DNA from 3 places in the Streptomyces sp. Pv4-95 genome. Region 1 is predicted to be linked to each of the others. Evidence: riboswitches for the same ligand, from Rfam matches in the RefSeq annotation. Region 1 holds a riboswitch; each other region holds the start of a gene.
What was found. Region 1 has a riboswitch for cobalamin ahead of metE (5-methyltetrahydropteroyltriglutamate--homocysteine S-methyltransferase). Riboswitches for the same ligand answer to the same signal wherever they lie in the genome.

Region 1 (3,269 bases):
GCGATCTGCGGGTCGATGTCGTGCTCGGCGGTGGCGTCCAGCGGGACGTGCAGCAGCGAGCAGGATGCCGAGACATCGACGTGGTCGGCGAGACCGAGCAGTGTGCCCAGCGTGGACAGCGACTTCTCGTAGTCGTTGATCCAGATGTTGCGGCCGTTGACGACGCCCGCGACCAGCCGCTTGCCCGGCAGGCCGCCGGCCGCCGCGAGGTCCTGGAGGTTGGCGGCGCCCGACTCGGTGAAGTCGATGGCCAGCCCCTCGACCGGCGCCTTGGCCAGGACGGTCAGCGCGTCGCCGAGCCGACCGAAGTAGGAGGCGACCAGGAGCTTCGGGCGGTCGGTGAGGGCCCCGAGCTCGCGGTAGGCGCGCGCGGCAGCATTCAGTTCCGCCGGGGTGCGGTCCTGGACGAGAGCAGGCTCATCGAGCTGCACCCACTCGGCGCCCGCAGCCCGCAGGTCGGCGACGACCTCGGCGTACACCGGAAGGAGCCGGTCGAGCAGGGTCAGCGGCTCGAAGTCGGCGGCGACCCCGGGAGCCGGCTTGGCCAGCAGGAGGTAGGTGATCGGCCCGACGAGGACCGGGCGGGCGGCGTGCCCGAGCGCGAGGGCTTCCTTCAGTTCGGCGACCTGCTTGGTGGAGTCGGCGGTGAAGACGGTGTCCGGGCCGAGCTCGGGGACCAGGTAGTGATAGTTGGTGTCGAACCACTTGGTCATTTCCAGCGGGACGACCTCCTGGGTGCCCCGCGCCATGGCGAAGTAGACGTCAATGGGGCATCCCCTGCTCGAGCGAAGCCGAGAGCTTGGGGAAGCGTCGGCGCCGACCGCCGCGCGATGCCGCTCGGGGACAGCGCCGACCATGACACTGGTGTCCAGGACGTGGTCGTAGTACGAGAAATCACCGGACGGCACCTCGTGGACGCCGGCGTCGGCCAGTTGTTGCCAGTTCGCCCGGCGCAGTTCTGCCGCGGTCTGCCGGAGGGCGTCGGCGCCGACGCGGCCTTTCCAGTAGCCCTCGATGGCCTTCTTCAGTTCCCGGTGCTGTCCCTGGCGGGGGTAGCCGTACACGGTGGCCCGTGCTGCCGCGGCTGCGGACTTCGCTGTCACGGAACTCTCCTTCGCGAGATGTCTCGTCGGTGTCCCGGAGACGGAACGAGAGCGCGAAGGAACGACTCACCGGGCGGGCCACGCGCAGGTGCTCTCGCGTGTGCCGCTCGATATGTACGTCGACCCGCCCACGAGGTCACCGGGATGGCCGCACGCGATCGGTCGCGTGCGGGCAACGGGCAGGTCTTCGGACTCGCGGGCCCGTCTCGTACACGTACGAGACACCTACTGGCCGTCGCTTCCCAGACCCGGCCGGGCCCAGTGCGTATGACGGCGTTCGTTCCCACTCACCGCTGCGGGGCAGTCCCGGATTCCCACCGGGTTCCCTCTTACGACGCTCCCGCCTGGCGGACGGGGCGAACCAGCTGCACTCGTCACCCTAGAGGGACAACCAGCGAGCGCGCAGCCCGCACCGCATGGTGGACGGTGATATGAGACACGGGCCGTGGACGCATATCCGGGGACACACAGCCGTACACGGGGGCGCGGAGCATCCGCGTCAGCCGCTCCGCACCCCGCACGCCCGGGCACAGCAGTCGCGACCCCTCAGCCCCGAGACGTCGCCAGGGTGGTCGCGCTGCTGCTCCCGCTCCCCGTGATGGGGCACGATCAAGAAGGTCTCGGGGGAATCAGGGCAGGTCAGGGGCGTTGTCAGTGGGGTGCGGCATGATGCGGGTACGAAGGTTTCACGGGGTGATCGCGGGCACCCCGTGAGGTTGCCCACCCATATTCCAACCACGCCTGTCGAACGGCACGTTGACGCCACTTCGGTGTACGGGACTTCGGTATACGAGTTCGCCCCGCCGGAGTCGATCACCGAGCGGTCTCGCCCGCACTTCGCCGCCGCACGTGGGTGACAAGGGCACGCCACACCTGGGTAACAAGCGGCGGTCGGGGTGCGCTTCGCCCCGTGCGACGCCCATAGGATGATCGCCGTACGGTCAACACGACTTGACGGTGCCGGACGGACAGGACAACGGGGAGACAATGACCAGCCCGACCCAGGCCCCGGAACAGGCCAAGACCCATGAGCCCCACCCCTATATCGGGGGGCGCAATGCCGCGCTGCGCGCGCTCACCGCGTGGCGGATGGAGCGGGCGGGCGCGCCCCGGGTCGTCATCCTGACCGGAAGCCCGGGCACCGGATGTTCGCGGCTGCTCACGGGGTTCCTGATGCTCTGCGACCCGGAGTATCGCAAGGGGATCGAGCTGGAGGCGCTCGATCCGGCGACCGTGCCTTCGGACTTGCCCGCACCTGCGGTACCGAGCGTCGCCGGACTGACGGCAGCGCAGACCCTGTGGCTGCTCGCCGGTCACTACGAGTTGTCCGCGACACGCACCGCCGACATCTTCTCGGAACTCGGTCAACTCCCGTTGTCCGGGCGGCCGGTGACGATCGTCGTGCCGGATGTGGATCGGGCCGGCCCGGTGCGGGGGACGGGTGAGCCCGCGCACGTGGTGCGGGACGCGCTGAAGCCCCTCGCCGCCGTCGACTCCATACGCCTCCTCGCTGACGTACCCCGGGAGTTGGCGGCCGAGCTCGCCGAGGGACTGCCGCCCGGCGTGGCCCAGATCATCGACCTCGACGCACCGGAGTGGGCCGACCCCGAAGGGCTTGTGCTGCAGGCCGAGGCACTGCTCAATCCCCAATTCGGCGCCCCGGCAATGCCGTTCACGATCGATCCTGACGCTCGACGCGCGCTCGCCGAGGCGATCGCCCGGCGCGCGGGGGACGGCGCGGGCAGCCGCCTGACCGTGCACCTCGCCGTGCAGTCGATCCTGATGCACCCGGAGGGCTTCGACCCGGCGGATGCGAGCCAACTGCCGGGCAGCGTCGGCGAAGTGCTCGATCTGCACGCCGAGCGGCTTGACACCCACCCCCGCATCCTGCGACAGATCCTCGCACCCCTCGCCCTGGCCGAGGGCGACGGCCTGCCCGTGCACCTGCTGACCCCGCTCGCCTCCGCAGCCGCAGAGCGGGACATCAGCGAGGACATGGCGCGGGGCATGCTGCTCGCCGCCCCCTTCATCCGCCCCATCGAGAGGGCCGGCGAAGGCATCCCCGAGGACGAGCGGACGCTCCTCGGATTGCAGCACCCGGGCATCGGCGAGGCCGTTCGGGCCGGTATTCCGGATGTTCCGGGCGCTCAGGCGCGTATCGCCATG
Region 2 (3,269 bases), 4.7 Mb from region 1:
AGTCGAAGGGCAGCCGCAGCCGGAAGAAGACGTCCTGCAGCCCCATCAGACCCAGACCCACCGGCCGCCAGCGGGAGTTGGAGGCGCCGGCCTGGTCGGTCGGGTAGAAGTTGATGTCCACGACGCGGTCGAGGAAGGTGACGGCGGTGCGGACCGTCGCGTCCAGCCGCTCCCAGTCCATCGCGTCCTCCCAGCCGGCCGTCTCGTCGCCGAGATGCGCGGCGAGGTTGACCGACCCGAGGTTGCAGACCGCGGTTTCGCCGTCGTCCGTGACCTCCAGGATCTCGGTGCACAGGTTGGACGAGTGGACGACCTTGCCGGGCTCGGCGGTCTGGTTGGCGGTGCGGTTGGCGGCGTCCTTGAACGTCATCCAGCCGTTGCCGGTCTGCGCCAGGGTCCGCATCATCCGCGAGTACAGCAGCCGGGCCGGGATCTGCTTGAGCGCCTTGCCCTCGGCCTCGGCCCTGCGGTAGGCGGCGTCGAACTCCGCGCCCCACAGGTCCACCAGCTCCGGGGTGTCGGACGGCGAGAACAGCGACCAGTCGGCGTCCGCCTCGACGCGGCGCATGAACTCGTCCGGGATCCAGTGCGCGATGTTGAGGTTGTGCGTACGGCGGGCCTCCTCGCCGGTGTTGTCGCGCAGCTCCAGGAACTCCTCGATGTCGGCGTGCCAGGTCTCCAGGTAGACGCAGGCGGCGCCCTTGCGGCGGCCTCCCTGGTTCACCGCCGCGACCGAGGCGTCCAGGGTGCGCAGGAACGGCACGATGCCGTTGGAGTGGCCGTTGGTGCCCCGGATCAGCGACCCCCGTGCGCGGATCCGGGAGTAGGACAGACCGATACCGCCGGCGTGCTTGGAGAGCCGGGCGACCTGGTGGTACCGGTCGTAGATCGAGTCGAGTTCGTCCAGCGGGGAGTCCAGCAGATAGCAGGAGGACATCTGCGGGTGGCGGGTGCCGGAGTTGAACAGGGTGGGGGAGGAGGGCAGATAGGACAGCGAGCTGGTGAGGCGGTACAGCTCGGCGACGTCGTCCAGCGCGGCGCCGGAGTCGTTCTCGGCGAGACCGCAGGCCACCCGGAGCAGGAAGTGCTGCGGCGTCTCGATGACCTGACGGGTGGTGGGGTGCCGCAGCAGGTAGCGGGAGTGCAGGGTGCGCAGGCCGAAGTAGCCGAAGCGGTCGTCGGCGCCGTCGGCGAGTGCCTTGTCGACGGCGGCGTCCAGGCGGGCGGCGTGGGTGCGCACGAACGCGGCGGTCGCGTCGGCGATCAGACCCTCGCGGTGGCCGGTGTCCACCGAGGCCGAGAAGGAGGTGGCGCCCTGGCCCGCGGCCTCCTCGGCGATGGCGAGGGTGAGCAGCCGCGCGGCGAGGCGGGAGTACTGCGGCTCGTCACCGATCAGACCGGCCGCGGCCTCGATCGCCAGGGAGCGCAACTCCGCCTCGTCGGAGCCCGCGTGGCGGCCTCGGAGGGCGGCGGCGGCCACCTTGCCGGGGTCGGTCGCGGTCAGGTCCTCGGTCAGCTCGGTCAGCGTGCGCAGCAGGGCGACGCCGGGGCCGTCCTCGACCCGGTCGGCGGGGGCGGGCGGCGCGGACCGCACGACCTCGGCGTCTGACGCGGGCTCCGTTGGCGCGATGGTCACGTGCTGCTCTCCCTCACTCGGCGGGGGCCAGGAGGGAGGGGCGCGACGGGCGCGCGCGGGCGTGGGGCACCCCGGAGTCGTTCGGGGTGCGCGGGCACACCGCGCGGCGTCCACCGGCCCATCCCACGGGGCCCGGACGTATCGACGCTCGCACCGATGGCGGTGCGGGCGTACCGTCGGCAGGTCCTCGGACTCCACGGGCGCGCGGCAAGGCTTTGGGGCCTTATGGGCGCACTCGTACACCGTTGCGGGACAGTTCCGGATTCGCACCGGATTCCCCTGCGGCGACAGCGAGCACGAGCATACATGTGGGGGTGCCTTCTCGTGTGCACCCCCATATCTTGTGCGTCGCGAGTGATCGAGTCGTGTCTGTCCGTGCACCCGTGGGTGTCTGACCGTGCACCAGGGCAAGGGGTCTCCCGGCTTACCGCACCGCGCCGGGCACGCGAACGGGCCGCCGCACCCTGAGGTGCGACGGCCCGTGGCCGGGGGCGGTGCGGTGGCTCAGTGGCCGACGGGGGCCTCCGCGGTGGCGGGCGGCAGGTCGGGGCTGACGCCCTTGTCGCCGACGTCCGCGGTGTAGTCGCCCGGGCTGGTCTCGTCGACGCCCTCCGGCGCCTTCGCGGCCTTCAGGGCGAAGGTCAGCACGACCGTGACCACGACGTTCAGCACGAACGCGGTCAGGCCGATGTAGCCGATCTCGCCGATACCCGGGATCTCCCTGCTGGAGCCGCCGAAGTGCGCCTGGGTGGGGCTGGCCACGCCGTACGCCGCGAGCGTGCCGTACGCCATGCCGACCGCCCAGCCGGCGAGCAGCGCCCAGCGGTGGAACCAGCGGGTGAACAGGCCGCCGACGAGGGACGGCATGGTCTGCAGGATCCAGATGCCGCCCAGCAGCTGGAAGTTGATGGCGACCGTCTTGTCCATGGTCAGGACGAAGGCGAGGGCGCCGACCTTCACCAGCAGCGAGACGAGCTTGGCGACCTTGTGCTCCTGGGCCGGGGTGGCGTCCGGCTTCAGGAAGTCCTTGTAGACGTTGCGGGTGAAGAGGTTGGCCGCGGCGATCGACATGATGGCCGCCGGCACCAGGGCGCCGATGCCGATCGCGGCGAACGCGACGCCGGCGAACCAGCTCGGGAACATGTCCTCGAAGAGCTGCGGAATCGCCAGCTGCGGGTTGCCGTGGATCTCCGTGCCGGCCTTGATCGCCATGAAGCCCAGCAGCGCGAGCAGGCCCAGCATCAGGGAGTACAGCGGCAGGATCGTGGTGTTGCGGCGGATCACGTTGCGGCTGCGCGAGGACAGCGTCGCGGTGATCGAGTGCGGGTACATGAACAGCGCGAGCGCCGAGCCCAGCGCCAGCGTGGCGTAGGCCCACTGGGCGTTGGGGCCGCTCGCCAGCTCGCCGCGCGGCTTACCGGTCGGTCCCGGCTCCGCGAACGCCTTCCCGGCCGAGTCGAAGATCGCGTCGAAGCCGCCCAGCTTGATCGGGATGTAGATGATCGCCACCGCGATGACGAGGTAGATCAGCCCGTCCTTGACGAACGCGATGAGCGCGGGCGCCCGCAGTCCGGACGAGTAGGTGTAGGCCGCCAGGACGGCGAAGGCGATCAGCAGCGGCAGGTCCTTGACG
Region 3 (3,269 bases), 3.3 Mb from region 1:
GGTGCGAGGGCGGCAGATCGGGGTCGTGGTAGATCGCGATCGGGTTCTCGCCGAAGCCGCGCGGCGGCTGGATGAGGATCAGCAGATTGCCTCGGCGCAGGGCGGCGAGGACGATGTCGCCCTCGGGGTTGCGGGAGCGGTCGAGGAACATCTCGCCGGGCGGCGAGCCCCAGTGCTCCTCCACCGACGCGCGCAGCTCCTGCGGCAGCGTGGCGTACCAGCGCTTGTAGTCGGCGGCCGGGATGCGGACGGGGTTGCGGGCGAGCTGCTCCTCGGTGAGCCATTCCTGGTCGTGGCCGCCGGCCTCGATGAGGGCGTAGATCAGCTCGTCGCCGTCGCCGGAGACCAGTCCGGGGACCTCTTCGGCGCCGAAGTCGTAGCCGTCCGCCTGCAGTCGGCGCAGCAGGGCGACGGCACTGGCCGGGGTGTCCAGGCCGACGGCGTTGCCGATGCGGGAGTGCTTGGTGGGGTACGCGGACAGCACCAGCGCGAGGCGCTTGTCGGCGGCCGGGATGTGGCGCAGGCGGGCGTGGCGCACGGCGATGCCGGCGACCCGGGCGGCCCGCTCGGGGTCGGCGACGTAGACGGGCAGTCCGTCCTCGTCGACCTCCTTGAAGGAGAACGGGACGGTGATCAGCCGGCCGTCGAACTCGGGGACGGCGATCTGCGAGGCGGCGTCGAGCGGGGACAGCCCCTCGTCGTTCTCCTCCCAGGCGGCGCGCGACCCGGTCAGGCACAGGGCCTGGAGGATCGGTACGTCCAGGGCGGCGAGCGCGCCGGCGTCCCAGGACTCGTCGTCGCCGCCGGCCGATGCCTCGGCGGGCTTGGTGCCGCCGGCGGCCAGGACGGTGGTGACGATGGCGTCGACCGGCCGCAGGGCGTCGATCAGTTCCGGTTCGGGCGCGCGCAGCGAGGCGACGAACAGCGGCAGCGGGCGGCCGCCCGCCTCCTCGATCCGGCCGCAGAGCGCGTCGACGAAGCCGGTGTTGCCGCTCATGTGGTGGGCGCGGTAGTAGAGCACCGCCACCAGCGGGCCCTCGATGTCCGTACGGGCGTCCGGGCGCTCCAGCTGTCCCCAGGTGGGGGCGGGCGCGGGCGGTTCGAAGCCGTGGCCGGTCAGCAGCACCGTGTCGGACAGGAAGCGGGCGAGCTGGTCGAGGTTGGCGGGGCCGCCGTGCGCGAGGTAGGCGTGCGACTCGGCCGCGATGCCGACCGGGACCGTGGACGCCTCCATCAGCTGGGCGTCGGGAGCCTGTTCACCGGTGAGGACGACGACCGGCCGCTCCTGGGCGAGCAGCAGGTCCAGGCCCTCCTGCCAGGCGCGGATGCCGCCGAGCAGGCGGACGACGACCAGGTCGGTGCCCTCCAGCAGCGCGGGCAGCTCGTCGAGGTCGAGGCGTGCGGGGTTGGCGAGGCGGTACGGCACGGGGCCTGCGGCGGCACGGGCGCTCAGCAGGTCGGTGTCGGACGTCGACAGCAGCAGGATCACAGGGATGCACCTCGCGAGATCTCACGGGTCACGCCCTGCGGCCCGGTGGTTGCGCGGAGGCGCGGGGGCCGCCCCCCGGAAGATTGCAGCATGCGGCGTCAGGCCTTCCTCGGGGTCCGCGCCCCGGGCGGTAGGAGGACGGCGGGAGTTCCTGGCTCACCCGTGGAACGGGTTCACAGTGGCGGGACCGCGCCGGATTCTCACCGGGCTTCCTCCCTTGGCGCCGTCGCTGGCGTCCGGCGGATCAGCCGACCCACCGACCTGCATAGTAAGGGCTCTGTGCCGGGCGGGGGAGAGCGCCTCCGGGCCCGCCCGCGCGGGCCCCGCCCCCGGCCCGCCTCCCCCGGTCCGCCCTTGCCCGACGTCGGTATGCTCGCCGCCATGCCGCCCTCCCCCTCGCTCCGGCCCACTGCGGCCGCACCGCCCCTCCGGGACCGCGGTGACGCCTGCCCGGGAGCGCTGCGGCTGCACTCCGCCGACGACGGCAGCCTGGCGCGAGTCCGGCTGCCCGCAGGCGACTTGACGGCCCGGCAGGCATCGGCGCTGGCCGACGCCGCGGAGCGCCTGGGCGACGGCCACCTCTCCCTCACCTCCCGCGGCAACGTGGAACTGCGCGGCCTCGCGGAGGACTGCGGCCGGGAGCTCGCGGAGCTGCTGCGCGACGCGGGCCTGCTGCCCTCCGAACGCCACGAACGCGTCCGCAACATCCTGGCCTCCCCGCTCGCGGGTCTGGACCGCCGCACCCCGCCTGACGTGCGGTTGTGGGCCCGTCAGCTGGACGGCCTGCTCTGCGCGAGCACGTCCGCGACGGCGCTCTCCGGCCGTTTCCTCTTCGTCCTGGACGACGGCAGGGGAGATGTGACGGCGCTCGGCGGTGATGTGAGGTTGGTCGCAGAACCGTGCGGGCAGGCGCGGGGGACTGTGGCGGAAGCCACCGCCGGGAGCAGTGCGCTGCTGTACGTCGGCGACGACCCGGCGGCCGTGCGGATCTGCGGGCCGGATGTCGCGCGCGCCGCGCTCGTCGCCGCCGAGGCGTTCCTCGGCGCCGCCGCGGCGAGCGGCAGCGGTGCCTGGCGGATACGTGAGCTGCCCGCCGCGCACGCCCTGACCGCGCGCGGCACGGCGGAAGCGATGCGGACCGCGGGCATTCCGGCCGCGTACGTCCCGGCGCCGGAACAGCCCCGCCCCGCTCCCGACCACACGAACGTCCCCGTCCCCGGCGTCGTCGAAGGGCCCGCGGAACCGGACGGCTCCCCCGGCCCCCACGCCCTGTCCGTCCTCGCCCCGCTGGGCCGGCTGACCGTCGACCGGTGGCGGCTGCTGGCCGCGGTGGCCGCCGAAGACGGAGCGGGCGTACTGCGGGTCACCCCATGGCGCGGTGTGATCGTCCCCGGGCTGCCGGCCGCCGCGTCCGCGCCCCGGCTGCGCGAGCTGGCGGACGCCGGGCTCCTCACCGACCCCGCCTCCCCCTGGCACCGGACGGGCGCCTGCACCGGCCGCCCCGGCTGCGCCAAGTCACTCCGCGACGTCCGCGCCGACGCCGCCGCCGTGATCGCCGATTCCCCCGCGGGCCCGCCGGGGCTCCCCGTCCACTGGTCCGGCTGCGCACGCCGCTGCGGCCATCCGCACGGCACCTGGGTCGACGTCCTGGCGACCGAGGACGGCTACGAGGTGTCCGTCGTGGGACCGGAGGGCCGGCGGCCCGTTCCCGGGAGCGCCGCCGACGACGACGCGCCTGCCGGCACGACCGCCCGGCTCCGGGACGTCGCCGCGGCCGTCT

Region 2: linked by a shared signal. The riboswitch ahead of QOM21_RS12730 (ribonucleoside-diphosphate reductase subunit alpha) and the one ahead of metE (5-methyltetrahydropteroyltriglutamate--homocysteine S-methyltransferase) in region 1 are both predicted to bind cobalamin.
Region 3: linked by a shared signal. The riboswitch ahead of cobN (cobaltochelatase subunit CobN) and the one ahead of metE (5-methyltetrahydropteroyltriglutamate--homocysteine S-methyltransferase) in region 1 are both predicted to bind cobalamin.

What each region holds. Positions count from the first base shown of each region.
Region 1 is NZ_CP127172.1:7,555,220-7,558,488, forward strand. It holds gene metE (5-methyltetrahydropteroyltriglutamate--homocysteine S-methyltransferase) at 1-1,103, opposite strand, end outside; cobalamin riboswitch at 1,264-1,484, opposite strand; gene QOM21_RS33215 (ATP-binding protein) at 2,091-3,269, shown strand, end outside.
Region 2 is NZ_CP127172.1:2,899,971-2,903,239, reverse strand. It holds gene QOM21_RS12730 (ribonucleoside-diphosphate reductase subunit alpha) at 1-1,636, opposite strand, end outside; cobalamin riboswitch at 1,797-1,957, opposite strand; gene mctP (monocarboxylate uptake permease MctP) at 2,141-3,269, opposite strand, start outside.
Region 3 is NZ_CP127172.1:4,295,188-4,298,456, reverse strand. It holds gene cobN (cobaltochelatase subunit CobN) at 1-1,489, opposite strand, end outside; cobalamin riboswitch at 1,614-1,746, opposite strand; gene cobG (precorrin-3B synthase) at 1,871-3,269, shown strand, end outside.